DNA from 2 places in the Cupriavidus sp. GW821-FHT02F09 genome. Region 1 is predicted to be linked to the other one. Evidence: predicted binding sites of a transcription regulator. Region 1 holds the regulator's gene; the other holds the start of a gene.
What was found. The regulator sigma-54, encoded in region 1, starts transcription at its own class of promoters, with help from an activator protein. The targets are predictions, from matches to a motif close to TGGCANGNAANCTGCTTT.

Region 2: a site for sigma-54 is predicted at 4,153-4,170, ahead of atzF (allophanate hydrolase). Genes of this name have one in related genera too.

What each region holds. Positions count from the first base shown of each region.
Region 1 covers NZ_JBWKVH010000008.1:102,077-109,393, forward strand. Annotated here, with positions in the region: gene rapZ (RNase adapter RapZ) at 1-136, opposite strand, end outside; gene AC07XB_RS12065 (PsiF family protein) at 256-579, opposite strand; gene hprK (HPr(Ser) kinase/phosphatase) at 768-1,739, opposite strand; gene ptsN (PTS IIA-like nitrogen regulatory protein PtsN) at 1,775-2,230, opposite strand; gene hpf (ribosome hibernation-promoting factor, HPF/YfiA family) at 2,614-2,964, opposite strand; gene AC07XB_RS12085 (RNA polymerase factor sigma-54) at 3,014-4,489, opposite strand; gene lptB (LPS export ABC transporter ATP-binding protein) at 4,626-5,411, opposite strand; gene lptA (lipopolysaccharide transport periplasmic protein LptA) at 5,458-6,102, opposite strand; gene lptC (LPS export ABC transporter periplasmic protein LptC) at 6,157-6,783, opposite strand; gene AC07XB_RS12105 (KpsF/GutQ family sugar-phosphate isomerase) at 6,799-7,317, opposite strand, start outside.
Region 2 covers NZ_JBWKVH010000011.1:104,532-111,848, reverse strand. Annotated here, with positions in the region: gene uca (urea carboxylase) at 1-2,241, opposite strand, end outside; gene atzF (allophanate hydrolase) at 2,255-4,108, opposite strand; gene AC07XB_RS15155 (LysR substrate-binding domain-containing protein) at 4,441-5,427, opposite strand; gene AC07XB_RS15150 (tripartite tricarboxylate transporter substrate binding protein) at 5,574-6,596, shown strand; gene AC07XB_RS15145 (UxaA family hydrolase) at 6,603-7,317, shown strand, end outside.

The DNA.
Region 1 (7,317 bases):
CCGCCAGGTACTGGGCCAACTCCGGGATAAACTGCGCCGGCAGGTTGTCGACGCAGTAGTAGCCCGCGTCTTCCAGTACGTTCAAGGCAACGGATTTGCCGGAGCCGGAGATCCCGGTGATAAGTATGATGCGCATAGCACGACAAGCATAACATCAGGTGATGACGCCGTCATGACGGCGCCGTGCCAGAAAAAATGGCGAACCGAAGAGGTTCGCCATTTTTACACGTCCGCGCCGCAAGTGATGCCGGTAGCTTACTTGGACAAGCAGTCGCTCATGAAGGCCTTGCGCTCGTCGCCCTTCTTGCCGGTGGCCTGGGCGTTGCAGGTCTTCATCTTTTCCTGCTGGCTGTTCTTGGCGGGTGCGGCCGCGGGCTTATTGGACAGGCAATTGCTCATGAAGGCCTTGCGCTCATCGCCCTTCTTGCCGGTGGCCTGCGTGTTGCAAGCCTTCATCTTGTCCTGCTGGGTGTTAGGTGCCGCCGGTGCCGCGGGTGCAGCGGCCGGTGCATTCTGGGCGAAGGCGCCGGTGGCAAAAAGCGGGGCTACCAGCACGCACATCGCGATCAATTTTTTCATGCTTGCTCTCCTGGCTGTGGAAGACTTCATGGCTGCTGGCCTGTCGGCTCGGCAACTCGGGGCTGGGCCCAATGCCCATTACTGCACAAAACGGCCTATGCCCCAATCGCGTTGACCATCGAAGCGCGGCCGGATGTAAGCAATTGAAAACGGCCCCGTCGTGGTCGCATGGCGTGGGCCCGCCAAACCTAGAGTAGCCGGCCCTGACCCCGCGATGCGACATCGGCCTGCATCGCGGCGCGCTGGCGGTCCATGAAGTCGCGCAGCGTGTCGATGCCGCGCAGGCGCAGGATGGTGTTGCGCACGGCGGCCTCGACCAGCACGGCGAGATTTCGGCCGGCCGCCACCTGGATCTTGACCATGTGGATGGGCAGGCCGAGCACGTCGAGATACTGGGAGTCCAGCGGCAGGCGCTCGAATTCGCCATCGTTGCGGCGAACCAGTTGCACCACCAGCTTAAGCTTCATCTTGCGGCGTACCGCAGTCTCGCCAAAGATGGTCTTGATGTCGAGCAGGCCCAGGCCGCGCACTTCCAGCAGGTTCTGCAGCAGCGGCGGGCAGCGGCCCTCGATGAAGTCCGGCCCGAGGCGCACGAAATCGACGGCATCGTCCGCGACCAGCCCATGTCCGCGCGAGATCAGTTCCAGGCCGAGCTCGCTCTTGCCCAGGCCGGATTCGCCCATCACCAGCACACCCATGCCGAGGATGTCGAGGAATACGCCGTGCATGGTCACGCGCGGCGCGGAAATGCGCGACAGATAGAGGCGCAGGTGGTCGATCACCGCGGCCGAAGACACCGGCGTGGTGAACAGCGGTGTGGACGAGCGCGTGCAGCGCAGTTCCAGGTCGGGCGGCGGCTCCATGCCGTCGGCGATCACCAGGAACGGCGGCTCAAGCAGGATCAGCTCGCCCATCTGGCGCTTGCGCATCTCGTCATCGAGGCGCTGGTAATACGTGATTTCGGGCTTGCCCAGCACCTGGATCCGGTTCGGGTGGATCAGGTTCAAGTGGCCGACGAGATCGGCCGCGGACGTGGCTTCACGCGCGAACTCGACATCGAAGGCCCGGTCCGCGCCCTCCAGTCCTGCTACCCAGGAGAGTTTGATATCGGCTGCGTTGTCGTCGAAGATCGACTGCGAGGTGACGCCAGTGAGTTCCATTCGGGTGCTTTCAGGGACGGGCTTTCAGTGCCGGATCAAGGGTGCCATTGCGTCAGCAACTGGTGCACGTCGTCGGGGGTGGGCAGGGTAGCCAGTCCTTCGCGCATCTCGCGGTCGGACAGCAACTGGGCGATCTCGGAGAGAATTTCCAGATGCTGCTGGGTGGCCTGTTCGGGCACCAGCAGGAAGATCAGCAGCGCGACCGGCTTGCCGTCGGGCGACTCGAAGGGGATCGGCTCAGCCAGGCGCATGAAGGCGGCCAGTGGCTGCTTCAGTCCCTTGATGCGGCCGTGGGGGATCGCAACCCCCGCGCCCAGGCCGGTGGACCCGAGCGACTCGCGGGCGAACAGGTTGTCGGTCACGGTCGCGCGCGCTACGCCATGGTTGTTCTCGAAGAGGAGCCCGGCCTGTTCGAACACGCGCTTCTTGCTGGTGACGCTGACGTCGAGGTTGATGTTGCCGGGTGGCAGCAATTTAGCCAAACGATTCATGTGGAATGCGCAGGGTTTTCTAGTAAGCAGGCCCGGGGCCAGGAGGCGTCCCACCGGGCGGAAAGAGGTAAAAAACCAAGGCCCGAGGTTTCCACCGGGTGTCCCCCCATGCCGGTGTCGGGCGTCTGGCCATTATAGAGCAGGCCCGCTTCCGCTTTGTGCATTGCAATAGCCGATGCGCTCAAGCGGTGCTGCATGCACCGGAATGGCTAGGCCGGTCAACCATGTATTGCACAGCATACACTGGTACATATGCGTTGCGGAATCCCCTGTGTGGCCCGATCGGGTAGGCTGCAACGAAAAAGCCGCGCTCTGGGCGCGGCTTGATTCCATTTTTCAAGGGACTGACACCGACGGCCCGGTATGTGGGCCGCCAGGCACGGTCATTGCTGCATCTGCGATGCGGCCATCTGATACTTGACCGCTTCACGGTCGTGGCTCTGCACGCGATCCTTGTGGCGAATCACCTGCCGGTCGAGCTTGTCGACCAGTGCGTCGATAGCGGCATACAGGTCTTCATGATGCGCTTCGACAAAGATGTCCTTGCCCTTGAGATGTAGATTGATTTCCGCGTACTGCCGCCGGTCCTTTTCTTTTGTATTGTCGACAGAGAGCAGCACACTTACGCCAATGACTTGATCGAAATGCCTGACGATACGCTCCAGTTTCGTTTCCACGTACTCACGCAGAGGGGGCGTGATGTCCAAGTGGTGTCCACTGATCTTGAAGTTCATAGCGTTTCTCCTTCTGAAAGAGCTGCATCAGGCAGGCGATGCAGCTCGGCTACAAAGTCTTACGGAGATTGACCGCGGGAATCTTGAGCGCTTCGCGGTATTTGGCAACGGTACGCCGTGCTACCACAAAGCCTTGCTCGCCGAGCAATTCGGCAATCCGGCTATCGGACAAGGGGTTCCTAGCGTCTTCGGCTCCTATCAATTGCTTGATCAACGCACGGATTGCCGTTGATGAGGCCGCGCCGCCGGTTTCTGTGGATACGTGAGAGCCAAAAAAATACTTCAGCTCGAAAGTCCCCATCGGCGTTGCCATGTATTTATTGGTAGTCACCCGAGAGATGGTGGACTCGTGTAAACCCAGTGTATCGGCAATCTCCCGCAAAACCAAGGGGCGCATCGCAATTTCACCGTGGGTGAAGAAGTTCTTTTGACGTTCGACAATGGCTTGTGCGACGCGCAATATCGTGTCGAACCTTTGCTGGATATTCTTGATCAACCAGCGTGCTTCCTGCAGCTTTTGCTGCAGTCCGGCCGCGCCTGCATCGCCTTTTGCACCGCGCAAAATCTGCGCGTACATGTCGTTGATGCGTAGCCGCGGCATCACATCCGGGTTGAGGTGGGCGATCCATCCGCCGCTCAACTTTCGAACAAAAACATCAGGCACCACGAAGTCCGCTTCTGGCCGGCTGTAGGCATGGCCAGGATAGGGCGCGAGCGAGCGGATCAGTTCATGTGCGGCCTTGAGTTCCGGTTCGTCCACTTGCAGCGCCTTTTTAAGGCGCGTGTAATCGCGCACCGCCAGCAGCTCGAGGTGGTTGGTGACGATGCTCAGCGCCAGTTCGCGCTGCGGATGCTTGAGCCTGCGCAATTGCAGCGCCAGGCACTCGGCGGCGTTGCGTGCCCCGACGCCCGGCGGATCGAAGCTCTGCAGCAGCGTGAGCACAGCCTGGATCTCGTCGACCTCGAACTCGAGCTCCTCCGGCAGCTCGCTGCAGATTTCCTCGAGCGTGGTGCTCAGGTAGCCGTCATCGTCCAGGGACTCGACCAGGAAGATAGCCAGCCCTTTGTCGCGCAGGGAAATCTTGAGCGGCGCCAGCTGTTCCATGAGGTGTTCACGCAGCGTGGGCTCGGCGTCGCGCAGCTGCATCGGGGTTTTTTCGTCGTCTTCGCCTTGCGGGCGGCGGGCGAAGTCGTCCAGGCTCCAGTCGCTGCCGTAATCCTCATTGCTGTCGGAGTAGCTGTCGTCGGCTTCGGGGGCGCCATCGGGACGGTTTTCGCTGGTGCCCTGGCCATCGGCGGGCGCTGGCGCGGGCGCGCTCTGCAGGTTCACCGAGCCGTCCGAGGACACGCGCAACGGGCTGTCCAGCCAGTCGTTCTCACGCTCGAGCAAGGGGTTCTCGGTCAGCGCCTGTTCCACTTCCTGCTGCAGTTCAAGCGTGGACAGTTGCAGCAGCCGGATCGACTGCTGGAGTTGCGGCGTAAGCGCGAGATGCTGCGAGAGGCGGAGCTGTAGCGACGGTTTCATGCGACCTATTTTATGCCCAACTTCCGTACTGATGGAACGGAAATTGCTATCGCTGGTGTCGCTATGATCGTTTGAAGGATAAAAGGCGACACCGAAGCCGCCCGGGGGGGCGATGCGCGGCAGGCGCCGCGCGCCCTTACATGCGGAAGTTCTCGCCCAGGTAGACCTTGCGCACCGACTCGTTGGCGATGATGTCCTCAGGCTGCCCGGACGCCAGCACCGCGCCTTCGCTGATGATGTAGGCGTGGTCGCAGATGCCTAGCGTCTCGCGCACGTTGTGGTCGGTGATCAGCACGCCGATATTGCGTGCCTTGAGGAAGCTGACGATGCGCTGGATTTCGCCAACCGCGATCGGGTCGACGCCGGCGAAGGGCTCGTCGAGCAGGATGAAGCGCGGCGCGGAGGCCAGCGCGCGGGCGATTTCCACGCGGCGGCGCTCGCCGCCGGACAGCGACAGCGCCGGGTTGTCGCGCAGGTGGGCAATCTGCAGGTCATCCAGCAGGGTGTCCAGCCGGCGCTCGATCTCGGCCTTGCCCAGGGGTTTGCCATCGTTGAGCTGCAGCTCCAGCACTGCGCGGATGTTCTCCTGCACATTGAGCTTGCGGAACACGGAGGCTTCCTGCGGCAGGTAGGACAGGCCCATGCGCGCTCGCTCATGGATGGCCAGGCCGCTGATGTGCTTGTCGTCGAGCACGATATCGCCCTCGTCCAGCGCCACCAGCCCCACGATCATGTAGAACGACGTGGTCTTGCCCGCGCCGTTGGGGCCCAGCAAGCCGACCACCTCGCCGCTCTTCACGTCGAGCGACACGTCCTTGACCACGGTGCGCGAGCCGTAGCGCTTCTTCAGGTGGCGCACGACCAGCGTGCTGCTGTCCTTCAGGGTGGCGGGCTGGGACGGTGCGGTTTGGGTAGCGGTCATGAAGGTGAAGTCAGAATCCGTGGATCAGGGACGTGGCGGCGTCAGGTCAGGGGTTGACGGGGGCAGCTGCCGGCTTGAGCGGCAGCGGATTGGCTGCGGCACCGCTGGCGGGCTGCTCCTGGCGCGGCGACAACACGGCGCGCACGCGGCCCGACGGGCTGCCCGCGGTCGCGTTCTCGGCGCCGCCGCTGGCCGTGTAGAACTCGTTGCGGCTGTCATAGGTGATCACCGCGCCGCGGATCTCGTCGACCAGCTTGGCGCCGGCCAGGCGGGCCATGCGGGCGCGCCCGATCAGCTTGGACAACTCCTGCTTGCCGTCATATTCGATGCGGTCGCCCCAGCCATCGATGTACTCGTCGACGTTGTCGCGCTTCTGGCGGATATAGGCTTGCTTGCCGCCCTTGGAGGTCGCGACCGCGTACTGGTAGCCCTCGGGATCGGTACGGACTTCGGCTGCGTCGGATTTGAGCACCATGGTGCCCTTGGTCAGCACCACGTTGCCAGTCAGTACATAGACCTGCTTGACGTCATCGTAGCTGGCATTGTCGGCCTCCAGGACCAGCGGCTTTTCGCGGTCGGCCTTTTCGGCGCTGGCGGGCGCGGCCAGCGTGAGGCCCAGGACGGCGGCCAGCGTCAGCAAAGCGGCCGTGCTGCGGCGCAGACAGGACGAAGTCGTCGGGAATGGATTCATGTTGGCGTGATGGCGGTTGACGCGGGCGGTTGGTGCCCGCGGGCGGCTTCGGGGCTACTTCGTGGGACTCGCCGGCGGCGGCCCCGTGATGATGGTGCCGCGTACGTTACCCAGCAATTGTACTTCGCGAGTGACATTGTTGAAGACCAGGCCGTTGGCGGTCATCACCGACGGGCCGCGGGTCAGCTTGACAGCCTTGTCGGTCTTGACGATGTCATCGTTCACCAGCACCTGGAAATACTCCGAGGCGGCCGTCATCTGCGGATCCTTGGCGGGGTCGGGGCCCTGGGTACGCACGATGAAGGCATTGCCGAACAGGTCGATGACCGAGCCTTCCGCGTTCATCGTGCCGCGATCAGAGTGGCCGGTGACGGGCGGACGGTCGATTTCATAGGAGCGCATGGCCGGGCGTGTCACTTCGTAGGTCTGGTCGTCCTCGAAGTGGATCATCTTGTCGCCGGTGAAGCGCAGCTTGGTGTTGCCGTCCTCGGCAAGCTCGGTCGCGGAAAAACGGATCATGTAGTAATCCGGTTCATGCTTCTTGCCTACCGGCCCGGTGTCCGCTTCTTTCGGGGAGTTGACCTGCACCAGCCAGAAGGTGCTGCCCGCCACCAGTGCCATCAGCAGCAGGGGCAGGGCTCGCATGGCAAGCCGGCTCAGGGAGGACAGGATTTCCCGCATAGGCATGGGCTGGCCTCAGATGACCTTGGCGCGGGTCAGGTCGTGGATGTGGAGCGCGCCGACCAGGCGCCGCTCTGCGTCGACCACCAGCATCTGGTTGATGCGGTTCGCCTCCATCACCTGCACGGCTTCCACGGCCAGCTGGTCCGGCCCGACGGTATGCGGTGTGCGGTGCATGACCTCGCTGATGGGTACGGTCTTCCAGTCGCGCGGGGTTTCAAGCAGGCGGCGCAGGTCGCCATCGGTGAAGACGCCGATCAGGCGGTCGTCCGGGTCCACCACCGCGGTCATTGCCATGCCTTTGCGGGTGATTTCCATCAGGGCCTGTGCCAGCGGCGTGCTCTCGCGTACCTTGGGCACCGCGTTGCCGCTGCGCATGACGTCGCGCACGTGGGTCAGCAGCTTGCGCCCGAGCGCGCCGCCCGGATGCGAGCGGGCAAAGTCTTCCTCGCCGAAGCCGCGGGCATCCAGCACCGCCACCGCGAGCGCGTCGCCCATCGCCAGTGCGGCGGTGGTGCTGGCGGTCGGGGCCAG
Region 2 (7,317 bases), on a different contig from region 1:
CCGGTCGCCTGGCTTGACCTGGCCAACCTTCCACAGCTCGGCCTGGGCGACCGTGACGGGACACACAAAGCCGCCGAGGCTCGGGCCATCATTGGTGAGGATCACCGGGAAGTCGCCGGTGAAGTTGATGGCGCCGATTGCGTATTCGCAGTCGTGCACGTTGGATGGGTGCAGTCCCGCCTCGCCACCGTCGCGCCGCGCCCATTCGGGCCGGGGCCCGAGCAGGCGCACGCCAAGGCGGTTGGAGTTGTAGTGCACCTCCCAGTCCGTGGCGAAAAAAGTCTCCATCGATGCCGGCGTAAAGAAGTCGGGAGCGCCATGCGGGCCATGCAGGACCGCGATCTCCCAATGCTGGCCGTAGGCCGGCACCAGTGCCGCGGGTGCGGCCTGCGGCGCTGTCACCGGGGCCTCGATGCCGCTGGCAGCCAGATGTGGCTGGCCAAGCGGGAGCATGTCGCCCAACCGCAGCGTGCGGCCGGCATGCCCGCCGAACTGCCCGAGCGCGAAGGTGGACCGGCTGCCCAGATAGCGCGGCACATCGAAACCATTGCGCACGGCAAGGTAGGTGCGGCAGCCTTGCGTGGCCTTGCCGAGCGCCAGGACCTGCCCAGGGGCTACGCTGATTGGCGCCCAGAACGGGACGTTCATCCCGTCGAGTGTTGCCGTGCAAGGCGCGCCGGCCAGCGCCACCACGGCCGCGCCATGGAAACGTAGGCGTGGCCCCACCAGCGTGCATTCCAGCCCGGCCGCGCCCGGATGATTGCCAACGATGCGGTTGGCCAGCCGGAAGGCGTAGTCGTCCATCGGGCCGGACGGCGGCACGCCGATATGCCAGTAGCCCGTGCGGCCCGGCACGTCCTGGATGCTGGTGTAGGTGCCTGGCTCCAGCACCTCGATGACTGCCGGCGCGTAGGGAAAGCGGTCGAGCATGCGCGTGAAGGCGCGGCCCGTGGTGAACTCGGGCGAGTCGACGATCTGGCGCAGGTAGTCCAGGTTGGTGGCGATGCCGCACAGGCGCGTGGCGGCCAGCGCTGCCGCGAGCCTTGCGCGCGCGGCAGCGCGGGTGGGGCCGTGGACAATCAGCTTGGCCAGCAGCGGATCGTAAAAGGCAGACACCTCCGTGCCGGTCTCGACCCAGCCGTCGACGCGCACGCCGTCCGGAAAGGCCACCTCGGTCAACGTGCCCGGCGAGGGCTGGAACTGCTTGAGCGGATCCTCCGCATAGAGCCGCACCTCCATGGCCGCACCCTGCGGCGGGCGGGAGATGGCATCCCAGTCCAGCGCATCGCCCGCGGCCACCTTCAGCATGCACGCGACCAGGTCCAGCCCGGTCACCAGCTCGGTCACGGGATGCTCCACCTGCAGCCGGGTATTGACCTCCAGGAAGTAGAAATCCTCCCGCTCCACGTCGTAGATGAACTCCACCGTGCCGGCAGAGCGGTAGCGCACCGATTCGCCCAGCTGGATCGCGGCCCGATGCAGCGCGTGGCGTGTGGTCTCGCTCAGGTGCGGTGCCGGGGTTTCCTCCACCACCTTCTGGTTGCGGCGCTGCGTGGAGCAATCCCGCTCGCCCAGCGCCACCACGCGGCCCGCGCCATCTCCAAAGATCTGCACCTCGATATGCCGCGCGCGGTCCAGGCAGCGCTCGATAAAGACGCCGCCATCCTTGAAGAATTGCTCGCCCAGCCGCTGCACGCTGTCAAAGGCCGCGCTCAGCTCGGCGTCATCAGCGCAGCGCGACAGGCCGATACCGCCCCCGCCGGCCGTGCTCTTGAGCATGACGGGATAGCCGATGCGCGCGGCCTCCCGCAGGGCTTGCTCCACGCTGGAGAGCAGGCCGGTGCCGGGCGTCATCGGTATCCCCGCTTCGGCGGCCAGCTCGCGCGCCCGGTGCTTGAGCCCGAACTCGCGGAGCTGGTGCGGCGTCGGGCCAATGAACACCAGGCCCGCCGCCTCGCAGGCCTCGGCAAACGCCGCGCTCTCCGACAGAAAGCCGTAGCCGGGGAAAACGGCTTGGGCGCCGGTATCCAACGCGGCTTGCAGCACGCGCTCGGCCACCAGGTAGCTATCCGCCGCACGCTCGCCACCCAGCGGCACGGCCACATCGGCCAGCCGGGCATGCGCGGCATTGCGATCGGCATCCGAATACACGGCCACGCTCTTGATACCTAGCGCACGCAGGGTGCGAATGGCCCGCACGGCGATCTCGCCACGATTGGCGATCAGTACGGTGTGGAACATCGGCGCTCCCGGGTCAGGTTGCGTTGGCGTCCGCGCTGGCGAGATAGGCGCGCCAGCCGCCAAATGCCGTGATATCGCTGGCGCCTTCCAGGCCTCGGGGTTCGCAGATGAACCCGGTAACTTGCCGGCCGTCTTCCAGCAGCAGCTTGCCGATGCCAAGGGGCGCGGGAATCTCCGCGACGAAGGCGCCAAAGCTGGCCAGTGGCACATCCCAGAGCTCGACTTCGATCGGCGCGCCCTGCCCTGTGCCGATATGCACCAGCCCGGGCTTGGGCGGGATCGTGTCCGCCAGCGCATAAAGCCGGTAGCACGGCGCCGTGTTGCAAGCCTCCACAAAGGCCGCGTGGCGCGTGAGCAGTTGATGGTTAAGCGGCATGCCGCTAAGGTGGGCGCCGACCACGGCCAGCCGCACCGATCCCGGCGTGACCGGCGTCGCGCGCTGCGCACCAACGGGACAAGCCCGCCCGGTGGCGCCCAGCGGCAACGCTTGCGCCGCCTGCCACTGCCGGCCAAAGCGGGCCAACGCGCGGTCTGCCCAGGCCGGGGCAATCAGCGTGATGCCAGCAGGCAGGCCGTCCTCGCGCGCACCGGCCGGCAGCGCCAGCGCCGACAGGTCAGCCAGGTTGGCGAAGTTGGTATAGGTGCCAAGCCGCGCGTTCAGGCGGATCGGATCGTCCTGCACCGCGGCCAGCGTATAGATCGACGGCGCGCTCGGCACCACCAGCGCATCGACCGTTGCCAGCGCCAGGTGGATAGCGCGGGTCAGCGCCGCGCGCCGGTACTCGGCGCTGAACGCGTCCATCGCGCTATAGCGGCCCGCTTCCTCCACGATCACGCGAACGACCGGATCGATGGCTTCCGGCTGGCTGGCGTGAAGCTGGCTCACCGCCAGGAAGCGTTCGGCCACCCATGGCCCCTGGTAGAGCAGTGCGGCCAACTCGGCGAATGGCGAAAAATCAATCGGCACCAGCTTGGCGCCCATGGCCTGCAAGTCCGTCAGCGCTTGCTCGAAACTGGCCTGCGCCTGCGTATCGCCAAAGAATGCCGGCGCATCGGGAATGCCCAGCACGGGCGATGGCGCCAGCGCGGCAGGCGCGCTCTGCGGATAGGTGCGCGAGTAAGGATCGTCGTGGTCGAAGCCGCCGGCGATCTCCGCCACCAGCGCGGCATCGTCGACCGTCAGCGCAAACACGCAGACGCAGTCCAGCGTGCGGCAGGCCGGCACCACGCCGGCGCTGGAGAGCCAGCCCCGGGTCGGCTTGAGGCCCACGATATTGTTGAATGCCGCGGGAATGCGCCCCGAGCCCGCCGTATCGGTCCCGAGTGAGAACGGCACCCAGCCGCGCGCCACCGAAGACGCCGAGCCCGAACTGGAGCCACCGCTGACATATGCCGCATCGAAGGTGTTGGGCACCGCGCCGTAAGGCGAACGCACGCCCACGAGGCCCGTGGCGAACTGATCCAGGTTAGCCTTGGCCACCACAATGGCCCCGGCCGCGCGCAGCCGCGCCACCGCGCCGGCATCGCGCTCGGCCACATACGCAAACGCAGGACACGCCGCCGTGGTGGGCCACCCTGCCACGTCGATGTTGTCTTTCACCACGAACGGCACGCCGTAGAGGGGAAACGCATCGAGCTGGCCGCCCGCTTCTTCAACGCGCGCGGTCAGCGCAGCTAGCTGGGACTGCAGCCGCGCCGCATCCAGCCGCGCGATCCAGGCCGGGTCCGCTGCGTCCAGGTCCAGGAACGGCGCCAGCGCGTCCGCGGGCGAGGCGCCTCGCGTCTTGTAGAGCTGTTGCCAGTCAGGCAGCGTTCGGCAACTGCCAAGCCTGGCGGCGGATCGGCGCAGAGGCGTCTTGCTGGTCATCGCTTGTATCCCGGGTTGTATACATGAGGGCGTTGCAGACCAACAAAGCAGGAGACATGCCATGTAAGAAGGAAAATGTATTCAAATGTATTCCTCTTACATATCAGGGAGATTGGTCACCAGGGCGCCTTCGCGGGCCGAATACGCATGCAGGGCACCCGCGCAAGCCGCACCATGGGGCGGCTTGCGTGGACCTAAACAGTGCCTGTGGGAACGACCGAGCCGCAATGTGGTGCGTCGTGAGCCGGCTCCGCTAGCGCTTGGTTTATCCCGGCGTTTCACGCGCTGGCGAAGTACCTGCTGGCCAGGCCGCGCTGATCGCGGCAGGCTGGCTATTTCGTGCGCCGCGGCGCGCGCGCCGGCCTCTTCGCACCGGCCGGCGGCGCGGCCAATTGCCCGGCCGCTGCCCGCAGGCATTCGACCAGTTGGATGCTGCTGGGCGTGGGCCGCCCCTCGCGCAGCGTGATCACGCCCACTGGCGGCAGCTCCAGCGCTATGTCCATGGGCAGGATATGGAAGCGGCCTTCCCGCTCGAACTGCTGCCCCACCGACCTGGCCAGGAAGCCCACGGCATCTAGCTGGGAGACGAAGGTGGTGATGCCAAGGTAGGACGACGACTCGATCAGGTCGGTTGGTGGCTGCAACCCAAAGCGATAGAACTCCTGCTCGATCTTGACCCGTAGCGAGGCCCATGGCGGCGGCACCACGCAAGGCATGCCGGCCAGGTCCGCCCAGCCCGGTGCACGCTTGCTTGCCAGCGCGTGGCCGCTGCGCACCACCGCCACCATCGGCTCGTTATAGAGCGGCTCGGTGATGAGGTCCGGGGCGGCGTAGCCAGGCTCCAGCCGCCCCACGATCAGGTCCAGTTCGCTGATGCGCAGCTTGGGCAGCAGGTGGGGCAGGTCGCCCTCCTCCACCAGCACGGTGGCCTGCGCCGAGCGCTGCTTGAGCAGGCCTATGGCTTGCGCCAGCAGCACCGGCAGGGCCGCGCCCATCGATCCCACCCGGGTGCGCCCGGCGGCGCCGCTGGCTTCCGCGGCGATCTCGTCGCGCGTGCGCTCGTATTGCGCCAGCACCGAGCGGGCAAAACGCACCAGCGACGCGCCGGCCGGCGTAGGCTCGGTGCCGCGCGTGGAGCGCGTGAAGAGCGTCAGGCCCAGCGTCTTCTCCACCTCGGTGAGCATCTTGGAGACGGCTGGCTGGCTGACGGAGAGGAACTCGGCGGTGTGGCCGAGATGGCGAAACTCCTCCAGCGCCACCACCAGCTGCAGGTGGCGTAGCTTGATATTGGAGCGCAGGGCGCGGTCGATCTGGGGCATGGCGCGATTCTACTTAACTTTAAGGTTATGAAGCCATTCCGATGATTGATTGGATTGTTATGAATGGCTTTGCCACAATCCGGCCTGACCGGTGGACATTGCCACCAGCCCATGACTCCAATAACGACACCCTGCGAGGACGACACATGACCGCATCCCACGGCATCAACCACGGGCGACGCCGCCTGCTCATCAGCGGCGCCGCTGCCGCCACGGCTGCGACGGCTGGCAGTGCCGGCCTGTTGCTGCCGGGCCTCGCACGTGCCGCCGACTATCCGGACCGGCCCATCACCTTCATCTGCCCGTGGCCCGTTGGCGGCACCGCCGACCAGTCCATGCGCGCGCTGTGCCAGGTGGCGTCCGGCGTACTCAAGCAATCCATCGTGGTGGAAAACCGCGCCGGCGCATCGGGCATGATCGGCACCAAGGCACTGGCCCGCGCCAAGCCGGACGGCTACACCATCGGCCAGGTGCCGATCTCGGTGACGCGCTTCTCGCAGCTTGGCATGCTGCAGTTGGACCCGCGCAGCGAGCTGACCTACCTGGCGCGCACCTCCGGCCAGACCTTCGGCATCGCGGTGCCGGCGAACTCGCGCTTCAAGTCGCTCAAGGACGTCGTGGCCGAGGCCAAGGCGCATCCGGGCAAGCTCACCTATGCGCATGCCGGCATCGGCGGCGCCACCCACGTGGGCATGGAGGAATTCGCGCAGGCCGCCGGTGTGCGCTTCAATGCCATCGCCTACAAGGGCGGCGCGCAGGCCTTGCAGGACGTGCTCGCCGGGCAAGTGGACCTGCTGGCCGATTCCAGCTCCTGGGCGCCCCACGTGGAAGCCGGCAAGCTGCGCCTGCTGGCCACCTGGGGCGACCAGCGCACGCCGCGCTTCAAGGACACGCCGACGCTCAAGGAACTGGGCTACAACGTGGTGGTGGAAGCGCCCAACGGCATCGGCGCGCCCATCGGACTGGACCCGGCGGTGGAAAAGAAACTGCGCGACGCCTTCCGCCAGGCGGTGGCCAGCAAGGAATTCCAGCAGGTCGCGGCCCGCATCGATGCGCCGGTGATGTACCTGGACGGCCCGGAATACAAGCGCTACATCAGCACGGTGTACGACCAGGAAACCCACCTGATCCAGCGCCTCAAGCTCAAAGAACTGCTGCAACAAGGCTGACCCAACGTGAACTCCGCCGCCCTCATCCGCCTGCATGCGAACGACAACGTCCTGATCGCCCGGGACGCCCTGAGCCTTGGCCAGAGCCTGCCTGAACTGGGGCTGCGCGTGCGCGCCCAGGTGCCTGCGGGGCACAAGATTGCCGCCTGCGCCATTGCCAAGGGCACCCAGATCCGCAAGTTCGACACCGTGATCGGCGTGGCCGAGCGCGACATCGAGGCCGGTGATCATGTGCATTCGCACAACCTGGCGCTGGTGGATTTCTATCGCGACCCGGGTTTCTGCCAGGACGTGCGGCCGGTGGACTATGTGCCCGAGGCCGAGCGCGCCACCTTCATGGGGTTCGTGCGGCCCGACGGCCGGGTTGGCACGCGCAACTTCATCGGCATCTTGTCGTCGGTGAACTGCTCGGCCACGGTGATCCGGCATATCGCTGACCACTTCACGCCCGAGCGCATGGCGGCCTTTCCCAATGTGGACGGCGTGGCCGCCTTCGCGCAAAGCAGCGGCTGCGGCATGTCCTCGCCCAGCGAGCACTTCGACGTGCTGCGGCGCACGCTGGCGGGCTATGCACGCCACCCCAACCTGGCCGGTGTGCTGATCGTGGGCCTGGGCTGCGAGCGCAACCAGGTAGCGGGCCTGATGGAGTCGCAAGGCCTGGTGCCCGGCAGCCACGTGCGCACCATGGTCATGCAGGACAGCGGCGGCACGGCGGCCACCA